4 regions of the Vibrio sp. B1FLJ16 genome follow, and region 1 is predicted to be linked to each of the others. Evidence: predicted binding sites of a transcription regulator. Region 1 holds the regulator's gene; each other region holds the start of a gene.

The links. Region 1 encodes PurR, which represses purine synthesis genes. Its sites were predicted from a motif close to TNANGNAAACGTTTNCNTNA; they were not measured.
Region 2: the regulator PurR is predicted to act here: its motif matches at 1,740-1,759, upstream of purT (formate-dependent phosphoribosylglycinamide formyltransferase).
Region 3: the regulator PurR is predicted to act here: its motif matches at 1,432-1,451, upstream of metK (methionine adenosyltransferase).
Region 4: the regulator PurR is predicted to act here: its motif matches at 1,872-1,891, upstream of ihfA (integration host factor subunit alpha).

What each region holds. Positions count from the first base shown of each region.
Region 1 is NZ_HG992749.1:1,976,840-1,985,181, forward strand. It holds gene mukE (chromosome partition protein MukE) at 1-236, opposite strand, end outside; gene mukF (chromosome partition protein MukF) at 217-1,554, opposite strand; gene cmoM (tRNA uridine 5-oxyacetic acid(34) methyltransferase CmoM) at 1,569-2,348, opposite strand; gene elyC (envelope biogenesis factor ElyC) at 2,463-3,248, shown strand; gene torR (two-component system response regulator TorR) at 3,339-4,052, opposite strand; gene torD (molecular chaperone TorD) at 4,317-4,964, shown strand; gene purR (HTH-type transcriptional repressor PurR) at 5,402-6,406, shown strand; cyclic di-GMP riboswitch class I at 6,679-6,768, shown strand; gene KHN79_RS09000 (TfoX/Sxy family DNA transformation protein) at 6,885-7,478, shown strand; gene KHN79_RS09005 (TVP38/TMEM64 family protein) at 7,619-8,314, shown strand; gene KHN79_RS09010 (DUF2007 domain-containing protein) at 8,311-8,342, shown strand, end outside.
Region 2 is NZ_HG992749.1:1,369,274-1,377,615, forward strand. It holds gene KHN79_RS06205 (thiopurine S-methyltransferase) at 1-211, shown strand, start outside; gene purT (formate-dependent phosphoribosylglycinamide formyltransferase) at 319-1,494, opposite strand; gene cdd (cytidine deaminase) at 1,822-2,709, opposite strand; gene KHN79_RS06220 (CidB/LrgB family autolysis modulator) at 3,040-3,717, opposite strand; gene KHN79_RS06225 (CidA/LrgA family protein) at 3,719-4,093, opposite strand; gene sbcB (exodeoxyribonuclease I) at 4,152-5,573, opposite strand; gene KHN79_RS06235 (VOC family protein) at 6,005-6,391, shown strand; gene cyaB (class IV adenylate cyclase) at 6,483-7,058, shown strand; gene KHN79_RS06245 (VOC family protein) at 7,749-8,129, shown strand; gene KHN79_RS06250 (RNA-binding protein) at 8,289-8,342, opposite strand, start outside.
Region 3 is NZ_HG992749.1:2,579,133-2,587,474, forward strand. It holds gene tkt (transketolase) at 1-1,079, opposite strand, end outside; gene metK (methionine adenosyltransferase) at 1,595-2,749, shown strand; gene KHN79_RS11725 (DUF2189 domain-containing protein) at 3,068-3,865, shown strand; gene KHN79_RS11730 (SprT family zinc-dependent metalloprotease) at 3,932-4,429, shown strand; gene endA (deoxyribonuclease I) at 4,567-5,262, shown strand; gene rsmE (16S rRNA (uracil(1498)-N(3))-methyltransferase) at 5,387-6,118, shown strand; gene gshB (glutathione synthase) at 6,133-7,080, shown strand; gene KHN79_RS11750 (YqgE/AlgH family protein) at 7,187-7,750, shown strand; gene ruvX (Holliday junction resolvase RuvX) at 7,799-8,224, shown strand; gene KHN79_RS11760 (PilT/PilU family type 4a pilus ATPase) at 8,297-8,342, opposite strand, start outside.
Region 4 is NZ_HG992749.1:1,360,753-1,369,094, reverse strand. It holds gene KHN79_RS06205 (thiopurine S-methyltransferase) at 1-258, opposite strand, end outside; gene KHN79_RS06200 (phosphoribosylglycinamide formyltransferase) at 569-1,342, shown strand; gene ihfA (integration host factor subunit alpha) at 1,444-1,752, opposite strand; gene KHN79_RS06190 (AEC family transporter) at 2,498-3,376, shown strand; gene pheT (phenylalanine--tRNA ligase subunit beta) at 3,439-5,841, opposite strand; gene pheS (phenylalanine--tRNA ligase subunit alpha) at 5,860-6,843, opposite strand; gene KHN79_RS06175 (helix-turn-helix transcriptional regulator) at 7,214-8,023, opposite strand.

The sequences.
Region 1 (8,342 bases):
GAACGCGGACGGAGATAGAAGAAACCTTCAGGTGCTTTAACCAACTCAGTGTTGTAGCGCTGGTAGAAAGAAGACAACTCAATTTCAAAATCTGACAACAGTGCATGGTTGTCTAAATCTTCGCTTGAGATATGACGCCCTGCCCTGAGCATACTATCTAGTGCCGGGAACAGAGGGTTAGAAATTGCTTTGGCCAGTTTGTCTGGCATGTGTTCATTAGTATCGATCGATGACATTCGCTTGTACCTTTGCCCCAAATTCGTTGATAGATTTCCAGTCTGGCTGAATAGCTTGATAATCCGATTCCGAATAACCAAGACGAACAGCCTGATCAACAATAATCCGGGCTAAATCAAAGTGATGAGTATATGGATGCTGTGCAAGGTAATCTCGCAGCACCACACTTAAGTCTATTGGTGTGTCTTGCTCTTTATGTGCTTTTAGCATGCCACCAATACGCTCAGACAGCTCATCATTGACCTGTTTAAACTCTTCATATTCCACTTCCATCGGAACCTGGCCTGTTACCTCGTCATCACGGAGTACCAAGGCCTCATCGCGGAGGTCGGACAGTCGCTCAGCATCTGCGTAAGTGAGATACCAAGGCATATCAAAATAATCTTTGACGGATTGACGTAATCGCGAGCTGAATGCTCGGTTCTTATCCATATCAATCGCAGTACGGATAAACTTGTGCACATGGCGGTCATAGCCGATCCAGAGGTCTATCGCTTGCTGACCCCAGCTTGTGATTCGGTCCAGCTTCATTTGCAGACCAAACAAGGCCTCCTCAATAAACTCAAGCTCAGGATCGCCGTAGACCAGCTCCTGAATATCGAGCAACTGAGTTTGCAACTCATCACTGGCCGCCTGTAGCGTATCCTGAAGCTCACTCAGCGTGCTGGACGTTTCCGACAATAACGCTTCACAGTTATTGATGGCTTCGCGCCAATCCTTGTTCAGCAAGTCTGCAATCTGTTGTTTAACAGACTGTTGCTGCTCATCCATCACACGTTGGTTAAGATCGATTTGATCAAAGATCTCGCCTACAGAATACTTGAGTACTCCGTACACATTTTTCTTCCAGTGACCCGGTGTGCCGCCTTTTTTTGCCGCTTCAATCGCTTTCGCCATCTCATCCGCCACCATAGACAGCTGGATAGACAGGCGCAGTTTTGAGAACTCGCGATGACGCACGTAATAATCAGTAATCCCTATCGCTAACGGCGACAAGCGGTAAATACTCGCACCGTCAGTCACTTCACTGACAAAACGGCTGATAAGACGCTGCTTAACCATCTCGTTGATGGCGTTGTTGGCTCGAAAAGCAGAGGCTTCGCCCGTCTCATCAAAAAATCGAGTGACGATAGCGAACGCATCATGCAGTTCACCTTCACCCAATTCATCGTCAAACCTTTCATTACTCAGTACCGCGATAGCAATCAAAAAAGCCAGTCGCTCTGTGGTCAGGTTCAACGAGAAATCTTGCTGCTTAACCCAGCCAACCAATTCATCTATTGGTTGATCTGCAGCATTGAGAGTCATCTCACTCATTGTTATTCCTGTTTTTATTTCTTTTTGGCCCACACGTGAATGTAGCGGCCCAATGAGAGGTATGGCTCTTGTCGACAAAGTTGTTTTTCTAGCGCCAATACATCTTCAAACTCGTAATCACCCATGTACTGCATATTACCTATGTAATCACTGAATGAGCGGATACCAGATTTACCACAAATACTGAACCCCGAGTTTTCTATCCACTGATAGACTTCTTCTGGCTTCAGGCCTTTTTGCGGCTGTAGTTTAAATCTTTTTCGGTGAGGCATGCCGTCCAGCACATGTGGTATGTTTCCACACACCACATTTTTGTAGACCAAACCATGGTGGTTATAGAACATCACCGAAGCGATACCTCCCGGTTTTACTTGTTCCAGCACGGTTTCTAGAGCGCTCCTGGGATCAACCAGCCACTCCATCACAGCGTGAAACATAACAAAATCCACCTGACTTTCCATGTGCTCGCCAATAGATTGCACCGGTGAATGAATCAAGCGATACTGCTCAAGCAAACCATTATTTTCAATATTCTGTTTAGCTAGTTGCAGCATTTCCGAAGATAGATCACATAAAGCGACACGATGTCCGAGCTTAGCAAGCTTTTGAGACATTTGTGCTAAACCACCACCAGCATCTAATACTTCCAGAGGTTGCTGTTCTGCCTCTAATTCACTTAGAATCTGTTGAAAATCTTCCCACACAATGATTTGACGGATCTCTCCTTTGTCGGAGCCGTATATATTTTTTGCAAATTTGTGGGCGATATCGTCGAAATTGCGGTCTTCTGTCACTTCTGCTGAGTTATCATTACGGATTGTGCCGCTATTCTGGCACAAGAAAAGCAGGAATAAAGAGGGTTATTCCCATTTTTATTGTCAATTGATGTTTTTTCGGACTATTTATGTATGTTTGAGCTGAAAAAAGTTGTGTCAGCCTTGCTGATGCCCCTACCAGCACTGTTGCTGATAGGCTTATTGGGCCTTGTCCTCATTAGTTTTACTACCAAACGTAAAACTGGCTGCTTCGTTGTTTTATTTTCTTTTGTCGGAATTTTCTGTGTTGCGTTCCAACCTGTCTCAACCAAGCTTCTTATGCCTCTAGAACGTGAGCACAAAGCATTTTTGCCAGTGTCCGGCACTATCGACTACGTTATGGTTCTGGGTAATGGCCATATCGTCGACGACGAGATTCCACCGACGTCTCAGTTAAGTCGCGCAGCCCTGATGCGTTTAACCGAAGGCATTCGCATTTTACGTATGTATCCCGGTGCAAAGTTAATTCTATCCGGCTATGCGGGTGGTTCTGAAACCAGTCATGCCCGAATGATGGCGAACGTCGCTCTCGCTATCGGCGTTGCAAAATCCGATATTATTTTATTGGAAGACGCAAAAGATACCTGGGAGGAAGCTCGTCAAGCTGCGGCGTTTGTTCAGCAGAAGAATATTGTCCTGGTGACCTCGGCTAGCCACATGAGCCGTTCATTGTATGAGTTTCATGCCGCGGGAATTAAGCCAATCCCAGCACCGACTAACTTCTTAGCGAGTGAGGAAATCACCCAGTCCTGGGATAAATACTCGCCTAAAGCTCGCTACTTAGAGCAAACCGAAGTTTTCTGGCATGAGTATCTCGGCAGTATCTGGCAACGCATGCGTGATACTGTCGCTGATACGCCTATGGTTGAGCCTAAATAGCAATCGTACTGGCTGCATTACATTCGGCAGCTTACCAGTACCAAAAAGGAGAGCGAATGCTCTCCTTTTTAAATTCTCATCTTCTGTGTTTTAATCACCAGCGAACATATAACCTTCACCATGAACCGTCACAAAAATTTGCGGGTTCTTCGGATCAAACTCCATTTTAGCGCGCATTCGTCGAATCAGAACATCGATAGTACGGTCATTAGGCGCATCAACACGATGACTGATCATATTCAAAATACGTTCGCGACTTAATACTTTGTTCGGGTGTGAAGATAGAGCAACCAGCAGCTCATATTCCGCTTTCGTTAATTTGACAGGTTCACCATTTCGGCTGAGCGCACGGCGTTGAATATCAAATGTCCACTCGCCAAAACGTACAATATGTTGCTCGTTTGCTTCGCTAGCGGCTTTACTCGACCCGTCACGCGCAATCGATATACGCCATAACAGATTTTTTACTCGAACTAGTAATTCCCTGAGTTCAAAAGGCTTGGTGACATAATCGTCTGCCCCCATTTCCAGGCCAACAATTTTATCAATGCTATCCGTGCGTCCTGTGACTAATATAATACCAATATCCGATTGGCTGCGTAATTCACGCGTAAGCATCAGGCCATCTTCGCCCGGCAGGTTAATATCCAGCATGATAAGGTCTACTTTTTCCGCTTGCAGTACTTCCCGCATCTCTGCGCCGCTTTCTGCTTCGCTCACAGTATAACCTTCACTTTGGAAATAACCCGCTAACTTACTTCGAGTTACAATATCATCCTCTACGACTAATACGTGATAGCTCATTTACACCACTTTCCGTCATTTATTATCAGAGTTTTATTCTATTCATAACTATTAACATTTCTAGTCACAGACACACGAAAAAGCAATATTTAACGATTTTGTTGACTCAAAACAAGCTTACCGGACACTGTTAATAAACAGACATATTTCCTTATAAAACTTCATAATTATAGTTACTGCTGTTCATTTTATTTGATTACACTTAAAGGACATTCGTTATTTATATTCTGATGCAAAACATAAAGCATAATTCAGGAGCCTGAAATGCAAGAAGTGAAAGCTTTTAATGAAAAACGTGCCGAAATTTACTGGTGGTTTTCTAGCTTGTTCGCCAAAGAGCTGACCGACAAAGATCTAGAGGCTTACCACAGTGTAGAAATTCGTAGTTTTTTAGCTGGCTTAGGTGAAAACGAGTCTCTGAAACTCGCGGTTAATAACCTCGTCGATGCACTAAACCGGCTGCAAGACCGTGAAGACGCTCAGCTTGAATTAGCAGCTGACTTTTGTGAATTGTTTCTTAAAACAGAAAAGTACGGTGCTCTGCCCTATGCTTCTATGTATATCGGTAAATCTGGTTTACTAAACGATAAGCCAGCGGAAGAAATGGCAAAGTTGATGGCAGATTTTGGTGTACAAGTCGATGACAAACTTAACGAACCTGCTGATCACCTAGCCGTAGAACTCGATTTTTTGGGCAACATGATCATTCGCTCCAACGAGTACGAGCAGGAAAAGCATATGGAAGAAGCCTTTGTTCAGCAGAACCATTTCATTGAGCATCAACTCATGTCTTGGTTGCCTCAATTCTCTGCAAAGTGTCATCAATTAGATGAGTTTGGTTTCTATGCCAGCGTTGCACAATTACTCGTTGCATTTTGCAAACTAGACAGTACTTATCTTACTGGTGAATAGGCATTGTCTTTTTTCAGAAAATTCTCACACCAGGTTTGCGGATTTTCTCTTGCGTTAACCTGATTGAAAACACTAACTTTTTTAGCCATCAAAATGTGACTTGAAATACGCAAAATTATTGCTGTTATTATTGCGAGCTCGTCCATATAGAGCTAAAATGTGAACGCAAACGATTAAATATGATTTTCATGTAAACCGCTGAAATAATAGCGGTTTTTGTGTTTTCTTTACAGGTTGAAGTTCGCTATTTCGCTCAATTTAGGAAAATCGGCAGCCTCAGCCTATTATATCGCTACAAACCTTTTACTGTTTCAGGAGAAACCAACGCTATGCGAACTCTGTGTGCAAGCGATTATTGCACTGAGTTTGCGAAAGGGATTAGGCAGAACGGTTTATCTTCAATGGTATATTAAGTAGCTCGATACAGGACACCATTTATGGCCACTATAAAAGACGTTGCTCGATTAGCCGGCGTTTCAACCACCACAGTTTCACACGTTATCAATAAGACGCGTTTTGTTGCAGAAGCAACGCAAGAAAAAGTTATGAAAGCAGTTGATGAGCTTAACTATGCACCAAGTGCGGTTGCTCGCAGTCTGAAATGTAACTCAACTCGTACTATTGGTATGTTGGTAACGCAATCGACTAACCTGTTCTTCTCTGAAGTCATTGATGGTGTTGAGAGCTACTGTTACCGTCAAGGTTACACACTGATCTTATGTAATACCGGTGGTATCTACGAAAAGCAACGCGATTACATTCGTATGCTTGCGGAAAAACGCGTTGATGGGATCTTAGTCATGTGTTCTGACTTAACGGAAGAGCTAAATGAGATGCTCGACCGCCACTCTAACATTCCAAAAGTTGTCATGGACTGGGGTCCGGAAAGTTCACAAGCCGACAAAATCATGGATAACTCAGAAGAAGGCGGTTACATCGCAACCAAATATCTGATCGAAAACGGTCATACTGATATTGCTTGCCTAAGCGGCCATTTTGATAAGTTAGCCTGTAAAGAGCGTATAGTCGGCTTCCGCCGAGCAATGGCAGAAGCAAACATTCCTGTGAATGAAGACTGGATTCTTGAAGGGAATTTCGAGTGTGACACTGCTGTTTTGGTTGCGGATAAAATTACGGCAATGGAAAAACGCCCAACAGCGGTTTTCTGCTTTAACGATACGATGGCATTAGGCCTTATGAGTCGCTTACAGCAAAACGGCATCAAGATCCCTGACGATATTTCCGTAATTGGTTATGACAACATTGAGTTGGCAGAATACTTCTCTCCGCCATTGACGACGATTCACCAACCTAAACGTCGTGTTGGTAAAAATGCGTTCGAAATTCTACTAGAACGTATTAAAGATAAAGACCACGAAAAACGCATTTTTGAAATGCAACCAGAGTTGGTCGTCCGAAATACGGTAAAGAAACTTAACTAACTCTCCATAAGCGCTCTTAATGAGCGCTTATTTTTATCCAGATAAATTAAATTTTTAGTCTCTTTATCGTAGTCCCATACCGTAAAAATAACATTAGTAAAGCACTGTTTTATATAATTACAATCCATATCACACAGTAACTAGCTCATGCATAATCACATCTTTTACATATGAACAAGCACCCATAAATACCTTGCAATTTTTTGAAGGAAAATCACATTTTGATCGCTAAAACGTGATGTTAATTCAAGATAACAAGTATCCTCATATGGTCACGCACAGGGCAAACCATCCGAAAGGGTGGGACGCAAAGCTTCCGGCCTTAACCATTTGATAGAATGAAAGGTAGCGGGGTTGCCGATGGCAAATATGCATATAATGAGTTTACCCTTTAATGACATTATTCTTGTATGTATTTGCTATTCTCTCGGACCTGACTTTTGGTGGCGTAATATTAATTACACCGAGATAACACATCATGGATAAACCGATACTCAAAGATTCTATGAAGCTATTTGAGCCACTTGGCACGATCAAGTCGCGCTCTATGTTTGGTGGCTTCGGGCTTTTCGCAGATGAAACGATGTTTGCACTTGTTGTAAATGATCAACTTCATATACGAGCAGACCAACAGACTTCATCTAACTTCGAGACACAAGGACTAAAACCGTACGTTTATAAAAAGCGTGGGTTTCCGGTAGTTACTAAGTACTACGCGATTTCCAACGACTTATGGGAATCAAGTGAGCGCTTAGTCGAAGTGGCGAAGCAGTCATTAGAACAAGCTAAATTAGAAAAAAAACAACAAGCAACTAGCAAGCCAGACAGATTGAAAGATCTGCCTAACTTAAGGCTCGCTACAGAGCGAATGCTAAAAAAAGCTGGTATTGAATCAGTAGAACAGCTTGAAGAAGAAGGTGCACTAAGCGCTTATAAAGCGATACGTGACTCTCACTCAGCAAAGGTTAGCATTGAACTGCTCTGGGCCTTAGAAGGCGCAATAAACGGCACTCATTGGAGCGTCGTACCTCAATCTAGACGAGAAGAGTTGAAAAACGCTCTTTCGAGATAAGTATTCAGCTAAATTTCCTTAAACTTCTAAAACCGCAGCTTCGTCTGCGGTTTTTTTTTGAAATTTTTTTCTGCCTCAAGCTGTCTATACCTACTGTATCCGTTATGAGTTGGGAAAAGGTAACCCTTCTGGAGTAAAATATGAATAAGAAACTGATTTTTGGGTTAATCCTACTGTTAACGATCATTGTACTGGCTGCAAGTTTTAGCCAATACCTCACTTTAGAGAACGCCAAAGCTCAACAAGAAGCGCTAAACGCGTATATCGAGCAAAATTTCCTGTTTGCCGCGACCCTCTATTTCCTGATTTACGTTTTAATTACTGCGTTTTCAATCCCCGGCGCTGCTGTGGTGACCTTACTGGGAGCCGCACTATTCGGTTTTTGGACCAGCTTAATGTTAGTCTCATTTGCGAGCACCATAGGCGCTACCCTTGCTTTCCTTAGTAGTCGCTACCTATTAAGAGATTGGGTTCAAACCAAGTTCGAAAATAAACTTTCTGCGATCAATAACGGCGTAGAAAAAGACGGCGCATTCTACCTGCTTTCATTACGCTTAATTCCTGTCTTCCCGTTTTTCCTGATTAATTTGTTGATGGGACTGACTCCGATGTCAGTGAGTCGATTTTATCTAACAAGCCAAGTCGGTATGCTCCCGGGCACTGCTGTATACCTGAACGCCGGTACACAGTTGGCCACAATAGATAGCCTTTCCGGTATCGTATCTCCCGGAGTTTTAGCATCATTTGCTTTACTGGGCTTGTTTCCTATTATTGCCAGATGGGTGATGAATAAACTAAGACCCAATCAAACTGAGCAAAACGGACATCTTCAATGAAAATATTTATTGCCAAAAACCCTGCAGA
Region 2 (8,342 bases), 610 kb from region 1:
GGGAGGTCGTATTTTACTTGTGACACTCAATTACGCTCAGCAAGAAATGGCGGGTCCTCCATTTAGTGTTCCGGTTAACGAGATTGAACAATTGTTCTCTGATTATAAGGTAACGTGCCTGAACGTGGATGAAGCAGATGAGAGTCATCCGAAAATTGCTAAGCAGGGCCTGAATCGTTTCTCTGAAGAAGTGTACTTAATCGAAGCTTAGTGATTTTTGGAGCTAGTGGGTGAAGACAAAAAAGCGCAGTTTACTATTTTCTTTATTAGGAACTAGTAGCTGCGCTTTAGTGATTCTAGAGTTTTAACGAGAGTAATCTAGTAAATGATATTTACTTTAGATGCACTTTCTATCGCGTCCTGAACTGACTCTTGCGTGTTCTCACGACGAGTGAGTACAACACCTAAACGACGGCGACCATCGATTTCTGGTTTTCCGAACAGACGAATTTGCGTTTGTGGTTGTGCCAGAGCTTCAGACAGGTTATCAAACCGAATGTTCGTTGAAGTACCTTGACCTAGGATGACCGCTGATGCTGATGGGCCATACTGAACGATTTGATTGATTGGCATACCTGTGAACGCACGCACATGCAGCGCAAATTCAGACATTTCCTGAGAAATCAGCGTAACCATACCTGTATCGTGTGGGCGAGGAGAAACCTCGTTGAAGATAACGTTGTCACCTTTCACAAATAGCTCAACGCCAAAAATACCGTAACCGCCTAGCGCATTAACTACCTTCTCAGCTGCGTACTCTGCCGCTTTTACTGCGTTTTCTGACATTACTTGTGGTTGCCATGATTCACGGTAGTCACCATCTTCCTGGCGGTGTCCGATTGGCGCGCAGAAATGAACGCCATCAACAGCGCGTACGGTTAGCAAGGTGATTTCGTAGTCGAAATCAATAAAGCCTTCAACAATTACACGACCAGCACCAGTACGACCGCCTTCTTGTGCATAATTCCACGCTTTTTCAATATCGCCTTCTGTTTTGATAACGCTTTGGCCTTTACCAGATGAACTCATCACTGGTTTAACAACGCATGGGATACCTACGAACTCTACTGCAGCTTTGAAGTCATCGTAGTTATCTGCAAATCGGTAAGGAGATGTGGTTAGTTCAAGTTCTTCCGCCGCTAAACGGCGAATACCTTCACGGTTCATTGTGAGCTTAGTCGCTTTCGCTGTTGGAACCACATTTAAGCCTTTCGCTTCTAGTTCAACCAGCTTGTCGGTAGCGATAGCTTCAATTTCCGGTACAACGTAGTCAGGTTGTTCTTTGTTGATGATCTCTTCTAAAGCTTGACCATCCAACATATCAAGTACGTAGCTGCGGTGAGCGACTTGCATTGCTGGTGCATTCGCGTAACGGTCACAAGCTATGACTTCTAAACCAAGTCGTTGGCATTCTATTGCTACTTCTTTACCAAGTTCGCCAGAGCCTAAAAGTAATACACGGGTAGCATTCGCGCTAGTTGCAGTACCGAACATATTGTTCCCTTACAAAATATATTGATACCAATCTTATGTAGATAAGTGGTCATTCTAGCTTGTTAAAATGCTCGATAACTGCGTTACCTTTTTCGTTAACAAAGTAGTTTGATTGTAGAATAACTACTTATCGAAAATATCCGCCTTGTTCTCAAGCATTTTTCCTACGCTATTTCTGAACACTTACGTACTGAGATTGGTATGATGAGACAGAATTTTCAGGGGATCATACTGATTTTTTTCTGCAAAGCAAACGTTTGCGTAAGGATTTTTGCCAATAAAAAAGCTCTACTTGTTGTAGAGCTTTTGTCGACTTGGCTGCGTGACTTACACGTTAACGAAACTTAGTGGAATGTCTGGGTTAAGTGCTTCCAGTGTCGATTGCGTGTCAGCCAGATGGCTAATCTTACCTTCTGAGTTCTCAACCAGAGCTGCGGTTTTGATCTTATCGAACGTTTCGCCTGCTAGCAGAACCTGAATCAGCGCAACCTGAAGAGGAGGAAGGCTAGGATTGAATGCCGCATTTTCAGCGTATGCACCTTGGAAAACTCGGCCATCAGTAAGCTCTAACGCTAAACCACTAAGGTTATTGGTGTAAGGAGCATGGCTCATGTTCATTGCGTCGACAGCTTTTTGAATCAATGTGTCACTGTCGTCACAGCCGAACTGATGTTTAACCTCTGCCATTAAGCCTGATGTGATGCCCAGATCTGCAGGGCCGAACGCTTCAGGAAGGTACTCGTGCAGTGATTTCTCTTCACGTTCTGGCAGCTGTACTTTTAACTCTTTGGCTGTAGAAAGCTCATTCATGAACTGACGACAGTGACCGCAAGGGCTGAAGTTAATGGTAATGTCCGTCAGGCCGCGTTCACCTTTCATCCAAGCATGGCTGATTGCTGATTGCTCGGCGTGAACGGTTTGACCTAGCTGAACACCAAGGAACTCCATGTTTGCCCCGAAGTAAAGACGCCCTGAAAGGCCGCGAACAATTGCGCCAACATAGAATTCAGAAATAGGAGCGTAAGAATAAGCAGCAGCAAAAGGAAGCAGAGCGACACGCAGCTCTTTATCTGATAGGCCAGTAGCGGAAAGTAACTGTTCAAACTGCTGTACTGAAAGAGTGGCATCAAAATCATCGGCTAAGACGATTGGAGCAAGTTGGTTTGAAAGTGCTTCAGGAGCGCTTGCTAGCGCTTGTTCAATGCGACTTTTCATGTGGAATCCTTGTTATTGCATGGACAGTTATTCTATGCAAAGTAGAGAAATGTTCTGTGCTTTAGATCACGGTATGTGCTGCAAGTAATTTCTTCGTTACACAATTAGAGTGATGTCACACATGTATTCGATTGCACAGGCGTTGAGTGTTAATCGCGTCTCATAAATATATCAACTCAAACGTATATACCCAAACAATTGAAGATCGTGTGTTACGACAATTAATGGTCGAAGCTGTCAACTAAGCTTATCGAGACATGGCCAAAGTAGAGAGTAGGGAAAGGAAACTATTCGGCCTGCAGAGAGAGGAGGCAGGCCGAGTATTATTGACTATTGGTAGAACCAGACTGCTAAGGCGAAAAAGCTCGGAGCCAAAACAGAAGTGATAATGCCGCACAATACTAGTGCCAGTGATGAAAATGCTGCGTCAGCGGGTTGTTTCTCTACACAGGTCGCTGTACCAAGAGCGTGTGACACGGTACCCATAGTAAGGCCGCGGGCAATAGGGTGCTTAATACCAATGAGGTTATAGATTGGGTAGGCGATGATCGCGCCCAGCAAACCAACCAGAAGAACCATTATTGCAGCAACCGCCGCTTCTCCGCCAAGATGACTGGAGATTTCCATCGCGATAGGGGTGGTTACAGATTTACCTACTAGACTTGCGATTAAACTAAGCTCGGTATGGAATGCCACGGCAATCAAGGTCGTCGTCATCATTGACATCACGCTGCCCAGAACACAAGCGAAGAAGATAATACGCCAGTTTGCTTTGATTTGCGGAAGCTGTTCATAAAGTGGATAAGCCAACGCCACTACCGCAGGCTGTAATAAGAAGCTGAACACTTCATTGTCGGCGTAGTAAGTATCAAAGGGTACCTTTAAATACGTCAGCAATGGAATGATAACCGCGATACTGATAAGTAGCGGGTTCACAAGTGGGTGGTTGGCCTTAACTGCAATTTTTCGGGCAATAAGGAAAACGACAACAGTGAGGATAATCCACATATCAGTGCTTCTCCTTAAGCAGGTAATCTAACAGCCACGCCAAACTTACTAAAACGATCAATGTTCCACCTACTGCGCTTGCCAAAATAGGCAAGGCGTTGGCAAATAGAAGGTCGAAATGCTGCATAAGGCCGACACTAACAGGAACAAACAACAAAATCATATAGCGTATGAATAGAGTCGCGCCGGGTTTGACCCATTCAACTTTGACGATGCCAATGACCATAGTAAAAAACAAGATGAGCATGCCGATGACACTGCCCGGAACAGAAATGTCAGTGAACTTTTGAATAGTAACTCCGATACCAAGTGCGCCCATGATGAGAGAGAGGGAAATAAGCAGTTGGATCAGGTGTAATAATCGATCTTTTATCATTTTGAAAGCATATAAAAACGTCAAGTGCACCCAAAGGTGCCCTTGATTGACTGATAAATTAAGAGGCCAGGCTCTCCACGTAGCGATAAACAGATTTTAATAGCGCGATTTTCTTTTCATCACTCTCGTGCTCGTGAACTAAGTTTTCCAAATTCATCATGTACTCTTCGATTTGGCTTTCAAATACTTCACGGCAGTGCAGTGCCCAGCGTCTTTGTTCTTGTTCATCGAGCGTACCCGGGAAGTTTCGGGCTCGATAACGGAACAGCAATGGCTTAATACGTTTATCATCGAATTCGATATCCAGTGCTGCGAGGTTGTTCGGGTCAGTTTCTCGGATGATATCCATTGCTGTGCGATCTGCTGGAGAGAAGAATCCATCGTAAAGCTGGGTATCCACATCATCATCCTTTTCAAATTTGCGCTCAACGGCAAACAGGCTGATCAGCTTCTCACGAATCTCTGGGTGCTGACGAAGTAACGCTAGGTTAGTTAAACACTGTTGACGATCAATACCGATAGACTCTGCATTTTCAGCTGTCAGTGTTTTTGCTGGCGCTAGTATAGGGCACTTGTTCAGGTGTACCAGTTTGACAGGCACAGGTAACAGATCACCGAGTTCTTCACGCTTGGTGTATAGTCTTTCATGTAGTTCTTCTGCGGACAAATCAAGGATTGGCTGAGGATCTTTTGCCAAATCAATGGTGATTACCGCATTATTATTGGTCGGGTGCCATGCAACCGGAACAATCCAGCTGGTGTACTGGCACTCACGTCCTAACATCCCTGATACGTGCATCAGAGGTGTCATATTGACGATATCGACCAGCTCGTTCAGCTTACGTTTTTGACGCATCGAGAAGAAATACTCAAACAGTTTAGGTTGAGCAGCTTTGACTTTTTTCGCCATCTCGATAGTCGCGATAACGTCAGCCATCGCATCATGCGCGTTGCTGTGTTCGATCCCATTTCTAACGGATAGATGCTCTAGCTTAAAACTAGTAAACCCGTCTTCATTTTCAGGCCACTCAATGCCTTCTGGACGAAGCGCATGGCATGCACGCATAACATCAAGTAGATCCCATCGTGAATTGCCGTTCTGCCAGCTCCATGCATACGGATCAATGAAGTTGCGGTAACAGGCATAGCGCGTTACTTCGTCATCAAAACGAATACTGTTGTAACCCAAACTGGTGGTGTTTGGCTTGGATAATTCTGCGTGGATTTTGGCAATAAATTCAGGTTCAGAAAGGCCATCCTGAACAGCCTTTTGAGGGGGAATTCCTGTAATCAATGCCGCTTCAGGTGAAGGGAGATAATCAGCAGGCGGCTGGCAATACATAACTAAAGGTTCGCCGATGATATTGAAGTTTTCATCTGTACGAACACCAGCGAATTGACTTGGACGATCCTTGGCGGGGTTGGTGCCCCAAGTCTCGTAGTCAAAGAAGAAAAAAGTGGGCTGATTATCTTGGTGCATTGTGCTTACCGTTTACGGAACCGATGAGAGTATTAGACCATTCAAAGCCTTAACTCGCAACGAAAGATGTGTGTTTACACGGTGAATATGAAAGAGCACGTCGGTAAACATTTGCTTGGTTAGTGTCGAGCTAATGCCGGTGTGATTTATAAGTTGATAGTTAGTTGTACTGAAAAGTGATTCCTTTACATAACGCATTTTGAAAAGCTTAATTTTCTCGCCCGTATGACTCTCGTGTCTTTTAGCAGTATCTATCTTCAATTTGTCTGGTTTGGTCTTGCTTTCATCGCATTTTTCTTAGTTTACTTTAGGTTATACGTGTGGTGATGAATACAAGCTTGCAGTAATACAGTAATCGGTTAGGCTTGGTGGTTGGGTGCTTATGTTTAATGTAGCATCATTCATACACACATTTTCTTGGGGAGAATCAGGTGCTTCTTAAAGGTTTTCATCATGCAGCGATCATTTGTTCGGACTACCCAAAATCAAAGGCGTTTTATACAGAAACCCTTGGTTTAAAAGTCATAGCTGAAAATTATCGGGAAGAAAGGCAATCCTACAAGCTTGATCTTGCGCTGCCTAATGGTAATCAAATTGAGCTGTTTTCTTTCCCAGAGCCGCCACTGAGGCCTAGTCACCCTGAAGCGAGGGGGCTTAGACATTTGGCATTCATTGTTGAGTCCGTTGAAGATATGGCAATGTATTTGGTTTCTAAAGGAGTGGATGTCGAAGCGATTCGAACAGATGAGTTCACCGGAAAGAAATACACATTTTTTAAAGATCCAGACGGACTTCCGCTAGAATTGTACGAAAACTAACTGTTACTGCCAGGCAGTTAATTCAGCAGATGTCAGATGTTGTGAAGTTCTGCCATATGATATTATTGCTGTTTTTCGGTAGACATAGCAGATGAGTAACGACCATTTCCAGGGCAAGTACGAAGTAGAACTAAAATATCGTCTTCGCTCAAAATCAGAGTTCTTAGACATCTTGAATCAAATACCTCATGAAGTGATGCTTGAAGATAACATTGAGTGCGACTGGTATTTTGATTTTCCTGATAAAACGCTAAAAGCCGAGAATAAAAGCCTCTGCATTCGTACAATGGAACCGTCCGGAATTAACTTGTGGATTGTAAAAGGTCCTGAGCCAGATAGGTGTGAAGCTACCAATATCACCAATGCTAAAAATGCCGTTAGTATGCTCGAAACCATGGGTTACGAGGTTGTTCTAAAAGCAGAAAAAGTTCGCAGTATCTACTTTGTAGGTGAGTTCCATATTACGGTTGATTCTTTAGCTGGTATTGGTGATTTTGCTGAGTTCGCTGTCATGACTGATGATGATGCTCTGCTATCACGATATAAATCTGAACTTGAAGCGCTCGCACTCAAGTTTGGACTTACTCAATCTGCTCTCCAAACGAAGTCGTATAAGCAAATGTTTGAGGAAAGTGCAGAAGCCATGAACACAATAACCCCGCAGTAAATTCGTTAGATTTATCTGAGTTGATTAAACATGGAATTCATACAAGTACAACTAGAGTCAGAATTAGTCACGCTAGATATGATCGTATTCTGGGGATCCATAACGTGCTTTATTGTTTTTGTTGCGGGCATGGTGAGAAGAGAAAGTGCGTTTAGTATCAGCATGAAAGTGCTGCTATTTGCCCTGATCTTTACGCTCTTTACCTATCCAGTAGTTTCCAGATTTCATCAGTTAGAGATTTTGGACAGTCGTATACACTTAGGCTATGTGTGGTCGGCGCTAGATAAAGATATTGAAAAGTCAGATATAGAGAGAGTAACCTTCGATGTCGGGACTAGGAACAGAAACTGTCATATAAACTTGAATACCTTTTCTGGTGATAGGCATCGTAGTGTGGTCCTATCTCGTGATGTGGCGGTTTGCAAGACTAAAAAGGCGGAACTGGAAAGTTATCTGGGCATTTAACTTGAGTGGCTTATGAGTTCGTTAGCTGCTTATTGGCTTGGAACGCTCAGAATCAGGATTTCAATGGATGAAAATTATACGATAGTTTGTTCTAGGACTCTCAACAAACTCTGATTACTGAAATACCAGAGTTTATGATCTTCACACCTTAGCTTAGTTTCAATAGACATAAGAAAGTTGATATAGCAGAGTAGGTTAGTTCAATAACACAAAAAGGACGTATAAATGTTTAGTCACGTTATGGTTGGCTCAAATGATATCGATGAATCCAAAAAGTTTTACGATGCCATATTGTCAGTGCTTGGTTACCAGGAAGGTATCATAGATCCATATGGCCGCTGCTTCTATTTTCATCCAGAGGGTACTTTCGCTATTACCGCACCAATTAATGGTGAAGAAGCTACTTCAGGTAATGGAATGACTATCGGATTTAAAGTGGATAGCCCAGAATTAGTTGAGTTGTGGCATAAAACTGGTCTGGAAAGTGGTGGTGTAGAATGTGAAGATCCTCCGGGTGTGAGAACTGGTGGTCCACGAGAACTGTATCTCGCTTATTTGCGAGATCCTGCAGGCAATAAACTTTGTGCAACTCACATTATGTCGTAGCCAAAACCGCATTACTTTATTGCTAAAATCTAAATCCAACGCTAGGCGTTGGTTTTTTATTGTCTTAAAAGAATAGATATTTGTAGAACTGCAGAAGGGGGGCGGGAGTCAATATGCGAAGCCCGTTAACGCGTGGTTAGTCAGGCTCCGCGTACAGCTTTAGTCTTGAGCGAATTTAACTCTGATTTTGCTCTTGGCTACGTTTGTGTGATG
Region 3 (8,342 bases), 600 kb from region 1:
GATGCTTTACGTGATGCAATGTTAGCTGGGTTCGCTTGAAGATCAGCAATGATTTGGCTTGCTTTCTCTTCCCACTGAGCAGGAAGTTCACCGTTTAGACGACGCTTGAGTTCTGCCGCTTCTGCCGGGTAAGCCGCTGCGTAAGCGTCGAATTTCTCATTCCAGGCCGCTTCTTTCGCTGCGCCAGCTTCTTTTGCATCCCATTCTGCGTATACGTCCGCAGGAATTTCAAATGCAGGGTGTTCCCAGCCCAGGAACTCACGTGCTGCTGCAATTTCTTCAGCACCTAGTGGAGCACCATGACAGTCGTGTGAGCCTGACTTGTTTGGAGAGCCAAAACCAATGATGGTCTTAGTACAGATAAGCGTTGGGCGAGGGTCTGCTTTTGCCGCTTCAATAGCTGCATTGATCGCTTCAGGATCGTGACCATCGACTGCCGGGACTACGTGCCAGCCGTACGCTTCAAATCGCTTAGGTGTATCGTCAGAGAACCAGCCTTCAACGTGACCATCGATAGAGATGCCGTTGTCATCCCAAAACGCGATCAGTTTGCCCAGACCTAACGTGCCTGCCAGAGAGCATGCTTCGTGCGAGATACCTTCCATCAGACAGCCATCACCCATAAATGCGTAGGTGAAGTGGTCAATGATGTCGTGGCCTTCTTTGTTGAACTGAGCTGCCAGTGCTTTTTCAGCCATGGCCATACCAACAGCGTTAGTAATACCTTGACCTAGAGGGCCTGTAGTTGTTTCGATACCTGGTGCGTAGCCGTACTCAGGATGACCTGGAGTCTTAGAGTGAAGCTGACGGAAGTTTTTCAGATCGTCGATAGACAGCTCGTAACCACTTAGGTGTAGTAGTGAGTAAATCAGCATTGAGCCGTGGCCGTTTGACAGTACAAAACGGTCGCGGTCAGCCCACTCTGGGTTTGACGGGTTGTGGTTCAGGTGAGAGCGCCAAAGAACTTCAGCGATATCAGCCATACCCATAGGTGCACCTGGGTGACCAGAGTTAGCTTGTTGAACACCATCCATGCTTAGAGCACGAATTGCATTGGCAAGATGTTTACGAGACGACATGTCTGCTCCTGAGTACGTTAAGCGATAAGAAAAAATAGGTCATAATTCTCTCAAAGCCCCTGAGGGTGTGCAAACGTTTTCCACTCCAAAAGCTTATAAATATCGCATCTGTGAATTTAATTTCTTCGAAACTCGTAAAAGAATAAATAATCTGAATAGGAGAGAAGGAAGTTAGCAAGCCTTTTAATATCAAATTGTTACTCTCGCAGCATAGCCAGTACTGCATTTCTGCTGACTAACCCAGGCAAAATCTGAAGTCAGTAGTTGAACTGCTGCTGTGGCTCTAAGGGAGCTCTGGGGCGAAATGGTGGTACTGGCTGGCTTTAATTAGCCTGTGCTCGGGTTAAATAATTCAGGCAAACGTTTAGTTGTGACAAAAACCAAAAAAGAGCTTGTAATTCGAGCAATCAAATTTAGAATAGCCGTCTAGATGTAGATACACCTACATATTTTATTATTTTTACGCGGTAGCGTTTATCACGCTGCCGCTATAAACCAGATATAGTGGAGCTAACATGGCTAAGCACCTGTTTACTTCTGAGTCAGTATCAGAAGGTCATCCAGATAAAATTGCAGACCAGATTTCTGATGCGGTTCTTGACGCGATTCTAGAGCAAGATCCAAAGGCTCGTGTTGCATGTGAGACTTACGTTAAAACCGGTATGGTAATGGTGGGTGGTGAGATCACGACTTCAGCATGGGTTGACATCGAAGAGCTAACTCGTGAAACCGTTCGTGAAATCGGCTACGTACACTCAGATATGGGTTTTGATGCTAACTCTTGTGCAGTACTGAATACAATCGGTAAACAGTCGCCAGATATCAACCAAGGTGTTGATAAAGCAGATCCAAAAGAGCAAGGTGCAGGTGACCAGGGCATCATGTTCGGTTACGCATGTAACGAAACTGAAGTGCTAATGCCAGCTCCAATTACTTACTCTCACCGTCTTGTTGAAAAGCAAGCGGAAGTACGTAAGAACGGCACACTACCTTGGTTGCGTCCAGACGCGAAATCTCAGGTAACGTTCCAGTACGACCAGGGTAAGATCGTGGGTATCGATGCAGTTGTTCTTTCAACTCAGCACTGTGACACTATCTCTACTCCGGATCTGCGTGAAGCGGTAATGGAAGAGATCATCAAGCCAGTTCTTCCTGCTGAGTGGATCAACAAAGAAACTAACTTCTTCATCAACCCAACCGGCCGTTTCGTAATTGGTGGCCCAATGGGTGACTGTGGTCTGACTGGTCGTAAAATCATCGTAGATACATACGGCGGTGCAGCTCGTCACGGTGGTGGTGCATTCTCTGGTAAAGATCCATCAAAAGTTGACCGTAGTGCAGCGTACGCAGCTCGTTACGTAGCGAAAAACATCGTTGCAGCTGGTATGGCTGATCGTTGTGAAATCCAGCTTTCTTACGCTATCGGTGTTGCAGATCCAACATCAATCATGGTTGAGACGTTCGGTACTGAGAAAGTATCTCACGACATCATCATCGAAGCAGTACGTCAGTTCTTTGACCTGCGTCCTTACGGTCTGCAAGAAATGCTTAACCTTCTGCAGCCAATCTACAAGAAGACGGCAGCATACGGTCACTTCGGTCGTGAAGAATTCCCATGGGAAGCGACTGATAAAGCAGCACTTCTTCGCGATTTTGCTGGCATCAAATAAGAAAGCCAGTTTGAATCTTCAAGCCCTCGCCTAATGGCGGGGGCTTTTTGTTTTTACCAGTATCCACGCCCTCTTCCTTATCCAATTTCTCAGTCGAACGAAAACAAATTTTAAGCAAATAGTTGTAAATTGTTCGAACTCTGCCAATAGTTAAAATAATGTTAAAAAGTGTTTCGATAACATTTCGGGTGCAAGCTAGGGTAACAACAGAAAACTTGGGGAGTACGTTAGCCAGGCATCCTTTATGACTTACACCTAACAGGGGTTGGTATAAGTCACTGCTTAGATAACTGCGTAGGAATAAGCCAAGGAGGAGTTATGCCTAGAACAGTCAATCCATCCGACTTCCACGGTAAGAAAAAGGAAGTCCCAGATAACGAATACGCTAGAACCATTCCATGCAATACGGTGAACATTAGCGCGCCATTCCATTGGCTCGCACTCGGTCTGCATGATTTCGTCCGAATGCCGCTTATAAGCGCGTTTTACGGCCTCTGCTTTATGGCAGCAGCCATTGGAATTGTTTTACTTGTACAATGGCAGGGTACACATCTTGTCGTGATGCCAAGTCTGATTGTTTATATGCTGATTGGCCCATTTCTGGCCCTGGGCCTGTACGATGCAAGCTGGGAAAGAGAACGCGGACATAAGCCCAGCCTGTTCCACTCGATGAAAGCCATCGGTCGTAACTCCACTTCTCAATGGGCATTTGCCGTTTTGCTTGCGGTGTTTATGATTTTCTGGATGCGAATCGCGTCACTGCTTCATGCTTTATATCCGTCCGTACAAGGTGCTCCACTGTCTGAGTTCCTGCCTTTCTTACTGGTCGGCTCTATCGTTGGGTTTGTTTTGGCATGTGTCGTATTTAGTATTTCTGCCTTCTCTATTCCGTTAATGATGGAACGCCGGGTTGACATGATGTCTGCGGTCTTTACCAGCTTTAACGCGGTTAAGTCGAACATTCCGGCCATGATTGTCTGGGCAGCAATAATCTGTGGTGGCATCCTCATCGGGTTTGCAACCTACGGAATCGGGATGCTATTTACTATGCCGATCCTTGGTTACGGTACCTGGCATGCTTACCACGCAACTATCAAGAAAAAGCATACTCTTTAAATCAGTGATGCTATGATCCAGCCCTCGCCAACGCGGGGGCTTTTTAGTAAATGAAGTGGAGTAAAGATGGATATTGAGCTGAGCTACCAAGCAAAACAAGTGATGGCAGACCATATTGCCTTAGCTGAACATGCTTTTAAACGCTCATTCCCTCTCCCCCATATTACGTTTAATGTGCGTGGTAAAGCGGCTGGCAAAGCCTACCTCCAGCTTAATGAAATTCGCCTCAATCCAATTTTGTTTAAAGAAAACAAGCTCGCTTTTTTACATGAAGTGATACCGCATGAAGTCGCACACTTAATTACATACCAGGTCTACGGACGGGTACGTCCTCATGGTAAAGAGTGGCAAGGGGTGATGGAATCGGTGTTTAAAATACCGGCCAAAACTACCCACTCCTTTGAAGTCACTTCCGTTCAGGGTAAGACCTTCGAGTACTGTTGTCGTTGTACTGCTTATCCGCTGTCTATTCGTCGTCATAACAAGGTGCAGCGCAAACAGGCGGTGTACTCGTGTCAAAAATGTCGCCAGCCGCTGAAATTCACAGGTAATCAGTTAACGTAACCTGAACGTTTTGCTCAATAAATAATCAATCGGATATAATGAGCAACTTTTCTTTTATTATTATTAAGTTGCTCATTACGAAAGCCAATATCTGAGTGATAGAATGGCTAAAGTCATACTTTTCTAAGACTTTAACCATGAAACACCTGTTCTCTTTTTTCATTCTGGCACTCTCCAGTGCAGCAGTGGCAGCGCCACCAAGCTCCTTCTCAGCAGCAAAGCGCGAAGCCGTTAAAATCTATCAGGACAACCCCACCAGCTTTTACTGCGGGTGCAACATTCAATGGCAAGGCAAGAAAGGCTTACCTGACCTTGAATCTTGTGGCTACCAGGTGCGCAAACAACAGACACGCGCCTCACGCATAGAGTGGGAGCACGTCGTTCCAGCCTGGCAATTCGGCCACCAGCGACAATGCTGGCAAGACGGCGGTCGTAAAAACTGTACCCGCAATGACCAAGCATTCCGTCTGATGGAAGCCGACCTGCATAACCTGACTCCTGCCATTGGTGAAGTCAACGGTGACCGTTCCAATTATAACTTTAGCCAGTGGAACGGTATCGATGGTGCAACCTACGGGCGTTGCGAGGTTCAGGTTAACTTCAAGCAGCGCAAAGTCATGCCGCCTGATCGCGCACGGGGCTCAATCGCTCGTACCTATCTATACATGAGCCAAGAATACGGATTCAAGCTCTCCAAGCAGCAGACTCAACTGATGGGCGCATGGAACAAAACTTATCCGGTTGATAAATGGGAGTGTGAACGAGACAAGCGTATTGCTAAAGTTCAGGGCAATCACAACCCATTTGTTAAAGAGGCGTGCCGCGCACTTTAGACACATAGCCTTTCCCCTTTAATATTGAGGCGTTTGATTAACTTCAAACGCCTCTTGCCCCCTTGTTTTTTCGATAAAATGCATCCATGTTAGGAACTAAGTTTATTCTCTTGCCGGAAATCTCATGCGTATTCCTCGAATTTATCACCCAGAAACCATTCAGCAAATTGGCACACTCGCGTTAAGTGAAGACGCTGCAAACCATATCGGTCGCGTACTTCGAATGAAAGAAGGCCAGGAAGTTCTCCTTTTTGACGGTAGCGGCGCTGAGTTCCCGGCAGTGATCAGCGAAGTCAGTAAAAAGAACGTCATGGTTGATATCACTGAGCGTACAGAAAACAGCATTGAATCCCCGCTAGATCTGCACCTTGGACAGGTTATCTCACGCGGCGATAAAATGGAGTTCACGATCCAAAAGTCAGTAGAGCTAGGGGTCAATACCATTACTCCTCTCATTTCAGAACGCTGCGGTGTCAAACTCGATCAAAAACGCTTTGAGAAGAAACTGGCTCAGTGGCAGAAAATCGCCATCAGTGCTTGTGAGCAATGCGGTCGTAATGTCGTCCCTGAAATTCGCCCGATCATGAGCTTGGAACAATGGTGTAAAGAGGAGTACGATGGCCTAAAGCTCAATCTGCATCCTCGTGCAAAATACTCGATCAACACACTGCCGACACCAGTTGAAAAAGTTCGTCTTCTGATCGGCCCTGAAGGTGGCTTGTCGTCAGAAGAGATCGACATGACCCGCGAATATCAATTTGAAGAGACGCTCCTCGGCCCACGCGTGCTGCGCACCGAAACTGCGGCTCTTACAGCAATTACAGCCTTACAAGTTCGTTTCGGCGATCTTGGTTAAAACGGAGAAAAATAATGATCAAACTCGGTATTGTAATGGACCCTATTTCGTCCATTAACATCAAGAAAGACTCTAGCTTTGCCATGATGCTTGAAGCGCAACGCCGCGGCTACGAAATCCACTACATGGAAATGAACGATCTGCATTTGGATCAGGGTGTCGCAGTTGCCGACACTAAAGTGGTAGAGCTGAAAGAAGATCCAAATGGCTGGTACGAATTCAAATCAGAGCAAACGATCGAGCTATCTGAGTTAGATGCGGTTCTAATGCGTAAAGATCCTCCGTTTGATACCGAGTACATCTACGCGACTTACATTCTTGAACGAGCAGAAGAACTAGGCACGCTGATCGTCAACAAGCCTCAGAGCTTACGCGACTGTAACGAAAAACTATTTACCGCTTGGTTCCCGGAGTTAACCCCAACTACGATCGTGACGCGCAAAGCAGAGAAAATTAAACAGTTCCGCGAGCAACATGGTGATGTGATCCTTAAGCCTCTTGACGGCATGGGCGGTGCGTCTATTTTCCGCGTAAAAGAAAACGATCCAAACGTATCGGTGATCATCGAAACGCTGACCAACCATGGTCAAAACTACGCGATGGCACAAACGTTCGTTCCGGATATCAGCAATGGTGACAAGCGTATCCTTGTTGTCGACGGTGAACCAATGCCTTACTGCCTTGCCCGCATTCCTGCCAAAGGTGAAACGCGCGGTAACTTAGCAGCAGGCGGTACCGGTGAAGCTCGCCCACTAAGCGAAACCGATCTTAAAATCGCTCAGGCAGTAGCTCCGACCTTGAAAGAAAAAGGCCTAATCTTTGTTGGTCTTGACGTGATTGGCGACAAACTGACTGAAATAAACGTAACCAGCCCGACTTGTATCCGTGAAATTGAAGCCGCATTCGATGTTTCAATCACAGGTAAGCTAATGGACGCCATTGAACGCCGACTAAAAGGCTAAATATATAGTAAAGTTATACTAGAGAGCCAAATGCTAACTTGAGCAAACTTATTCTTATAAACGATTTGCTCAAGTTCATTTACGAGTCCGAAGGGTCGGTGTAAGTATGAACCTCACAAACCATTTTTTAGTTGCCATGCCTGGAATGAAAGACCCCTATTTCCAGAACAGTGTTATCTACGTTTGCGAACACAACGAAGAAGGTGCAATGGGATTGATCATTAATGCGCCTGTCGATATCACTGTGGGAAACATGCTTCAGCAGGTCAAAGTAGACCCTGTACATCCACGCCTGTTTGAGGCAAGTCTCGAAAGGCCGGTGTATAACGGCGGACCGATCTCAGAAGACCGGGGATTTATCCTGCATAAACCCAAAGATTATTACGAGTCCAGTATTCAGATGACTGATGAACTGGCAGTCACAACTTCACGGGATATCCTGTCAGTATTAGGGACAGAAGCTGAGCCTAGTGACTATTTGGTCGCTCTGGGTTACGCAGGCTGGAGTGCAGGCCAGCTAGAAAACGAGTTAGTTGAAAACTCCTGGCTGACTATCGAAGCGACGCCTGAAATTATCTTTGACACTCCTATAACTGAGCGCTGGAACAAAGCAGTGGAAAAACTCGGTATCGATCCGAGCCAACTCTCCTCAGATGCAGGTCATGCGTAACCTGAAAGCTCAGCCCCGTTTAGATTAAATTTAGATTTGAGACACTTTATGTCACGTACAATTATGGCTTTTGACTTCGGAACCAAAAGCATTGGCAGCGCCATCGGCCAGGAAATTACCGGTACCGCCTCTCCTCTGAAAGCATTTAAAGCCAATGACGGCATCCCGAACTGGGACGACATCGAAAAACAGATCAAAGAATGGCAACCCGATTTGCTGGTTGTTGGTTTGCCGACAGACCTGCACGGGAAAGATTTGGAAACCATTACCCCGCGAGCGAAAAAATTTGCCAACCGTCTGCAAGGTCGTTACGGATTACCAGTTGAACTTCACGACGAGCGTTTATCTACGGCTGAAGCAAGGGCAGATCTTTTCGAAATGGGCGGCTACAAAGCACTGTCAAAAGGCAATATTGATTGTCAGTCTGCGGTTGTGATTCTGGAAAGCTGGTTTGAAAAGCTTTGGGGTGAATAAGTTTTAAAAAGATTGCGTGAATGCATACAAAGAGAAAGGTTGGCTTCTGCCAACCTTTCCTTTCTGAAATATCTATTCCATATCGATCTTAACGTTGGCCAAACTTCCCGTAGCAAGT
Region 4 (8,342 bases), 620 kb from region 1:
AACCGTCGGAGTATAAAAATGCTCCGCAAAGAAAGCGCGCACCGCAATTTGACTTAACTCAACCCCAATCACTTCGTTATGTTTGGTTGCCAGCCATACAAGGTCTTCAGACTTACCACAGAGCGGAACCAAGACCGTATCTTCTCGTTTCGGATTGGTATGATGCCAGTACTGAGGCAATAACGGATTCACATCTTCCAGGTGGAATCCAATTTTGTTACTGGCCCATTTATTGTGCCAAAATTCTGGATCTCTCATGTTTACTTTCTACTTGCCGACTTAGTATTACTTTGTGAAGTAAGACTAATGATTTTTTCGAATTTGTCTATGTCGTTCATCTTTCGTTAACCAATAGATGGTACGGTGGTGCTACTCTACAAAGCTCAGAGGCTGAAACAGCAGAATAATAAAAAGAAAAATGGTGATCTGATACATAGTTCCTCTATAAATACATTTATAAACCTTGGAATATATTATTTAACCTCCATAAATAAGTAACGACCTAATTTGCAAACTTAGCGACCTTTACGTTTCCCTTTTTCTAAGTGCAAGCAAGTAAGGAGAGTGAATGAGCTTATTTTTACGTACAACAGCATTGATGCTTTTGGTATTAAGCCGTGCACCTGCATTCGCCGCAATTCCGATTACTACAACTAACGATCAAACCCGTAGTACCAGCCAAAACGAAGTTTGTCCGAAGTTCTTCAAACACAGCCTCAGTGGTTTGTATGGCATTCAATCTATCGACTCCAAACCAACTCAGCCATACACAGATTTTGATATCCTTTATAGCAAAGCACATCAAGCGCAGTATGAGCTTGAAACCATTTGTAAAAGTACTGCCCTACTCACTGACTCTCAACCCTACTTTGCTGGTGTTAAATCTAAACATCGCGCGGAAGAAAAAATAGCCCACGAGTTAAACGGTCAAGTTGAGCGCATTACCGACCTAGCTCGCGCGACCATTGTGGCAGAAGATGTGGCAAGTTTAGTATCCATTTACGAGACACTAGAACGTGAAACGACGATTGTTAAAGTTAAAAACCGTTTCAAAAAACCGGGGCCTTCAGGTTACCGAGATTTGAACTTACTGGTACGTTTACCCAAAACCAATCTTATTGCAGAAGTTCAGGTGCATTTGAAAGCAATTGCCGATGTAAAAAACGGTACAGAACACGAGCTTTATGAGAATATTCAGAAGATTGAACGACAGGCGAGTATGGAAAAACGCAGTCTGACTGAGTTCGAAATGGCATCCATCAGAAACATGCGTAACCAAGCAAAAAACTTGTATCAGCAAGCATGGCAGCCTTACTTAACAACACATTTAGAAGCGGCTTAGAAAAAGCCCGCCCTGAAAATAGCAAACCACCGCATGCGGTGGTTTTCTTTGCATGCAGATACTACCTGCACACACAACAAAAAATCACTTAAGAAGATGATCTATTTGCTAATTTGCTGTTCTTTCTTAAGGCTTTCTACGCGAGCTTTTAACTTCTGACCCGGGCGGAACGTAACTACACGTCGAGCAGTAATTGGAATATCTTCACCAGTTTTCGGGTTACGACCAGGTCGTTCGTTTTTGTCACGAAGATCAAAATTACCAAAACCTGACAGTTTTACCTGTTCGCCACTTTCTAGTGCCTTGCGAATTTCTTCAAAGAACACTTCCACCGTTTCCTTGGCGTCCCGTTTACTAAATCCCAATTTATCAAACAGGTTTTCTGCCAATTCGGCTTTTGTGAGCGCCATAAAACTTTCCTCAAAGCTATGTTAAACAATGCTACCTTGTGTAGCGCCAGAGCAGTTTTACCCTACCAATTCAACAACATATCGGGGTTACATCAGGAAGTGTATGACAAGCTCATGATTTTCGCCAACATTTTTCTCTACGAATAGGTAAATCGCTAATGTATTAATTATTGCGAAACACCATCATCTCAATATTTTTCATTTATAAAATACACAAAAATACAAAAAATTTTGATTTAAAAAAACCAAAAAATAAGGCCTACGCAATATTTCGCCCTATTTAATAAAAGAATCAACTATAGACTATTTTACAAACACCTGACATAAAACTTATCAGTATTTCAGTAATTTGAGTGTTTTTCTGCTGTTCGAATAGCGCTGCTACCGTTTAAACGACATAACCAACCAGTCAATTTAAAAGCTTGATTCAACCCAAGGTTCTTACTGTTTAGCAATGACTCATCGTACAAAGGTTGATAGTGTGAAATCAGGGTTACTTTGTAACTGAATTATCACATTTTTTACTACCTAACCTCAGCTCGGGATAAGAAAGTCTATATAGCTCGATCTTTCATATAGTTAGTCGAACTGATGAGTCAGTACAGCAATTTTAGATGGATAACAAGGCAAAATCACAAGTCAATAGCTAGTCTATTGCGGTGATTTTAACGCAGTTAGGCGCGAAAAGAGTTGTGCTGAATGGCTTAAATTATCCCGAACTGAGGTTACCTACTTAAGAGCAGCCATGATCAATCAAGTCATCAATATTCTGTTTCCTGTATTTGCCTTAGTAGGTATTGGTTATCTGGTAGGACGCCACCTAAAGCCAGATTTCCGCCCAATTAATCGAATAAATATTGACGTCTTTACGCCCGCGCTTGTGTTTTCTTCACTTGTCAGCATGCCTCTCGATGCAGAACAAGGCCCCCTTCTTTTCGCTGCTATTGTTGCTGTTCTGGTACCTGGACTGATGATGATACCTATCTGTAAAGCGACGGGATTAAACTTCAAAGCATGGGCTCCACCACACATGTTTCGTAACAGTGGAAACTTAGCTATCCCTCTATTTACTTACACATTTGGTGACGTTGCGCTTTCTTCGGCAGTTTTATTGTTCGTTGTATCGGCCTGTTTGCATATCAGCGTAGGAATGATGCTGATAAGTAACGGAAATCCACTTAAGCAAATCATTAAAATGCCCGTTTTTTTCTCAGCAGCTCTTGCGCTAGGTTTTAACTTATCGGGGATAGATGTTTGGACGCCACTCTATGAAGCGACCGCTTTACTAGGTCAAGCCGCGGTACCCGTCATGCTGATTTCTCTTGGTGCACAGATGTGTAGCTTACGTTTAGATGGTTTAAAAGTCGGTGTAATATGTACAGTGCAATCACTGACAACCGGAGCGATTGCATTTGCCGTTATCTACTGGTTCATCCCTCTGCCGACTATGCAGTTACAAATGATGGTGCTTTTCACCATGTTACCACCAGCAGTTATGAACTATTTATTTGCTGAACGACTTAACATAGAGCCAGTAAATGTAGCTTCGATGGTATTGTTTGGTAACTTTTTCAGCGTGTTAACACTGCCACTTCTATTAAGTTACACTCTGTCATTGGCATAGCATAAAAAAACCCTGCCGGTCCGGCAGGGTTTTTATCACTCTAGAGTTAGTTAATTTAGAGCTTAGTCACGTAGAGTTGCACCAAACTTCTCAGATACGTGAGCAACGATAGCTTCTACCGCTCCTGCGATGTCTGCATCTTCAAGCGTGCGCTCTACTGATTGTAGAGTCAGAGCGATTGCAAGGCTCTTCTTACCTTCTTCAACGCCTTTACCTACGTAAACATCGAATAGTTTCGCATCTTTCAGGAATTCGCCACCCTGCTCTAGGCAAGCATTAACAATGTCACCTGAAGCAATCGCGTCATCAACAACAACAGCGATGTCACGACGGTTTGATGGGAATTTAGAAAGCTGTACCGCTTCTGGAATCACTTTCGTGTTAATTGCAGACCATTCGATTTCAAATACGATAGTACGTCCGTTAAGACCAAACTTACGCTCAAGCTCTGGGTGAACAGTACCGATAACACCTACCTCTTTGCCATCTACGATAATTGCCGCAGATTGACCCGGGTGAAGTGCTGGGTGTTTAGCTGCAGCGAAAGAGTATGCTTTTTCGTTAGCTGACAGCTCAAGAATCGCTTCTAAATCACCTTTAAGGTCGAAGAAATCCACGGTATTTGTCTCGATGTCCCAATGCTCTTCACCACGAGTACCAGCGATAACACCTGCTAACATTGGCTCTTGACGCATGCCGTTTTCAGCAGATTCACATGGGATGAAACGAAGACCGTATTCGAACAGACGAACGCGCGGTTGTTGACGCTTCTGGTTGTGAACAACCGTGTTCAATAGCCCCTGGATAAGACCAAGACGCATTGCAGACATGTCTGCTGAAATTGGGTTTGGAAGCACTAGAGGCTCAACCCCCGGAACAACCAGTTTTTGCTGCTCTGGCTCAACGAAGCTGTAGGTAATTGCTTCGTGGTAGCCACGGTCAACAAGTAAGTCACGAACGCGTTTTAGAGGTAGATCCGCTTCAACGTGGTTGTGCATCTTAAGCGCTGCCGCTGGGTGCTGGTTTGGAATGTTGTCGTAGCCGTAGATACGGCCAACTTCTTCAATCAGATCCTGCTCGATAGCGATATCGAAACGCCACGTCGGCGCTACAGCCAGCCAACCTGACTCACCGTTTTCAAGAACAGTAGCTTCTACAGTTAGACCAAGACGCTCAAGAATCTCTACAACGTCCGCATCTGCAATGTGGTGACCAAGTAAGTTATCCAGTTTAGTGCGACGCAATGCAACTTTGTTTGGCTTAGGTAGATCTGCTTCAGACTCAGCCGCAACAACCGGAGCAACTTCACCACCACAGATTTCAACAAGCAGTTGAGTGGCACGCTCCATTGCACTTACTTGTAGTGCGTAATCAACACCACGCTCAAAACGCATAGAAGAGTCTGTGTGCAGACCGTAGCTACGAGCACGACCACGGATATGGTCTGGTGCGAAGAAAGCACACTCTAGCAGCACATCTTTAGTTTCTGTGCTTACGCCAGAATCTTCACCACCAAAGATACCAGCAATTGCCAGTGCTTTATTATGGTCTGCAACGACTAATGTGTCAGCGTTCAATTCTGCTTCGGTGCCGTCAAGAAGTGTAAGCTTCTCGCCTTGCTCAGCCATACGAACAACAATGCCACCTTCGATCTTCGCCAGATCAAACGCATGCATTGGTTGGCCTTGCTCCAGCAGTACGTAGTTCGTGATGTCTACTACAGGGTCGATAGAGCGGATACCACAACGACGCAGTTTCTCTTGCATCCAAAGTGGTGTTTCAGCTTGAACGTTTACGTTCTTAACAACACGACCTAAGTAACGCGGACATGCTGCTGGCGCTTTCACTTCGATAGACACGTTGTCTTCGATTGAAGCTGCGACAGTTTCTACAACTGGCTCAGTTACGTCAACACGGTTAAGTACGCCGACTTCACGAGCCATACCGCGGATGCTGAAACAGTCAGCGCGGTTTGCTGTTAGATCAACGTCTACAGTTACATCGTTTAGACCTAGGAATTCACGGAAATCAGTACCAATCACTGCGTCTTCTGCTAGTTCCATGATACCGTCTGATTCTACATCGATGCCCAGTTCAGTGAATGAACAAAGCATGCCGTGAGAAGGCTGACCACGTAGTTTTGCTTTCTTGATTTTGAAATCACCAGGAAGCACTGCGCCTACTGTTGCAACCGCAACTTTTAGACCTTGGCGACAGTTAGGTGCACCACAAACGATGTCTAGAAGCTCTTCTTCGCCTACGTCGATTTTAGTTACGCGTAATTTGTCTGCGTCAGGGTGCTGGCCACATTCCACAACGTGACCAACTTTAACGCCGGTAAAAGAACCCGCTACAGGAAGAACATCATCTACCTCTAGGCCGGCCATTGTAATTTGGTGAGTTAGCTCGTCAGTAGTAACCGCAGGGCTTACCCACTCACGAAGCCATGATTCGCTGAATTTCATGTTGATGAACCCTCTGGATTACTTGAACTGTTTTAGGAAACGAAGATCGTTCTCAAAGAACGCACGCAGGTCGTTCACGCCGTAACGAAGCATCGTTAGACGCTCAACACCCATACCGAATGCGAAACCAGAGTATTTTTCAGGATCGATGCCTACGCTACGTAGTACGTTCGGGTGAACCATACCGCAGCCTAGTACTTCCAGCCATTTACCATTTTTACCTTTCACGTCTACTTCTGCTGAAGGCTCAGTGAATGGGAAGTAAGATGGACGGAAACGTACTTCTACTTCCTCTTCGAAGAAGTTACATAGGAAATCGTGCAGAATGCCTTTCAGTTGAGCGAAGTTGACGTTCTCATCAACCAGCATGCCTTCCACTTGGTGGAACATTGGCGTATGCGTTTGGTCGTAGTCGTTACGGTATACACGGCCCGGAGCAATGAAGCGGAATGGTGGTTTACCATTTTCCATTGTACGGATCTGTACGCCAGACGTGTGAGTACGAAGCATCAAATCTGGGTTGAAGAAGAAAGTATCGTGATCAGTACGTGCTGGGTGATCAGCAGCGATATTTAACGCATCAAAGTTGTGGAACGCGTCTTCGATTTCTGGACCAGACTCAGTGTTAAAACCAAGTTCGCCAAAGAACTTCTCAATACGCTCTACAGTGCGAGTAACTGGGTGTAGACCACCGTTTTCAATACGACGACCTGGCAAAGTAACGTCGATTGTTTCAGCGGCTAGCTTCGCTTCAAGTTCTGCACGTTGTAGTGCATCTTTGCGAGCTGCGATTGCCTGCTGAACTACGCCTTTTGCTTTGTTGATCTCTTGACCAGCTTCACGGCGCTCTTCTGGTGGTAGTTTACCTAGGCTTTGAAGTTGAGCAGTCAGCTCACCTTTTTTACCCAGGTACTGAACACGCACTTCATCAAGTGCGACTAGCGATTTGGCAGCTTCAATTGCACTGCTCGCGCTAGCAATGATCTCTTCTAGATGTTGCATCGTTTCCTCATCTACCTGTTGGTAGTGTCCATAAGGGAGTGATTGGTTTTTTGATAGCTGTACATAGTAGCCAAACCAGACACCAATTCCAAATTGAATTACGAAAAGAAGAGGTTATTGAGTAAAAAGAACGCAAAAACGTAAAAAAAGCAGTGTTGCTCTTAAAATGAACCTACTTCGGTTGAGTTGATTGCGTAAAACAAAAACCTAGGAGCTCTTGTCAAAACATCCAAGGAAAGTGAAACGTAAAAGTTCACAATGAGGTTTACTGCTAAGAAGAAGTAAGATACCTCTACGATTTCAAACCAAAGCCTATATTAACGGTTTATGAAATAGTAGAGATACTAACTAGCAGAATGAAAAATGTAAGTTAGATTGCCAGGCTTGGCTTCTCACCCGCAGAAGCGATTGCATAGCGGATATCATCAATAAAGTGAGTACTTGTTTCTGTGATACCATCCGAGAATGTGATTGGCTGATGTGGACCCGCTAGTACAACGACGTTGGTAAAATCTGAAACATTGTAGTTTTCCGCCACAACGTTCTTTGAATGGAAATCTAGCACCGATTTTGCAATCTGCTCTTCAAGTTGCAAAAGTTGTTCTTCAGTAATCTTCATCCGTGTTAAAGCAACACGAACACAGTTTTCTGACGCTGTCGCCTGCTCTTTAATGATTTCCGTGTACTTATCGTTAAGCTTCGACTTTTCTGCATACTTGTAATAGAGAGGTCCGTGAAGCGTAATACTGTTATCTTGGTCGACATAGACAAGATCCAATAGTTCCAATGCTTTGAGATAATCGGCCATGCTCTGTTCAGATAGCCCATACTTTTTCTTTAAAATAGTGTAACCGTCTTTACCCCGCAGCATTCTTAACTCACGATAAAAATCATAAAGATGTGGGTATTGGAAAAATACTTCGTCCTGAGTATGACTGAAGTAATCTTCATCTTCTCCTTGTAGCTGGTCTGCCAGTTTTTGTAGTTCATCCAGCGTACAGTCAATCGCACGACAGTATTCGAGTAATTTATCTAAAGCCAGGTTGGTACTGGTTAAATGCCTTTTAAAAGTGGACAATGGCATACTCATTTTTTCAGATAGCTCTCGATATGTTAGCCCTTTTGTTTTAATCGCTTGTCTTAAAGCGGCTAGCAAATACTCGGGAGTCAAATCTCTCATCTAAAATTCCTTCTGGCAACGTTACTGCTGTACAACATTTGTAACAACTTAGAACCACTCGGCAGGTCAATAGTTCATATTTTTATCACAAAAACATGCATTAATATACTCACCATTACATTAACCAAACAAATGAATGAACTAAAAACTCAAATGAGTTCATTATGTTTTCGTAATTAATACAACAATGAAATAAAGCAAATTTGCTATTATTTTAGACATTTAAAATAACACTTATAACAATTGAAGAATGTTACACCATCTAACCCTCACTATCTCAGTACGTTGGCCTTGATAACAACACTCGACAAGTGGAATA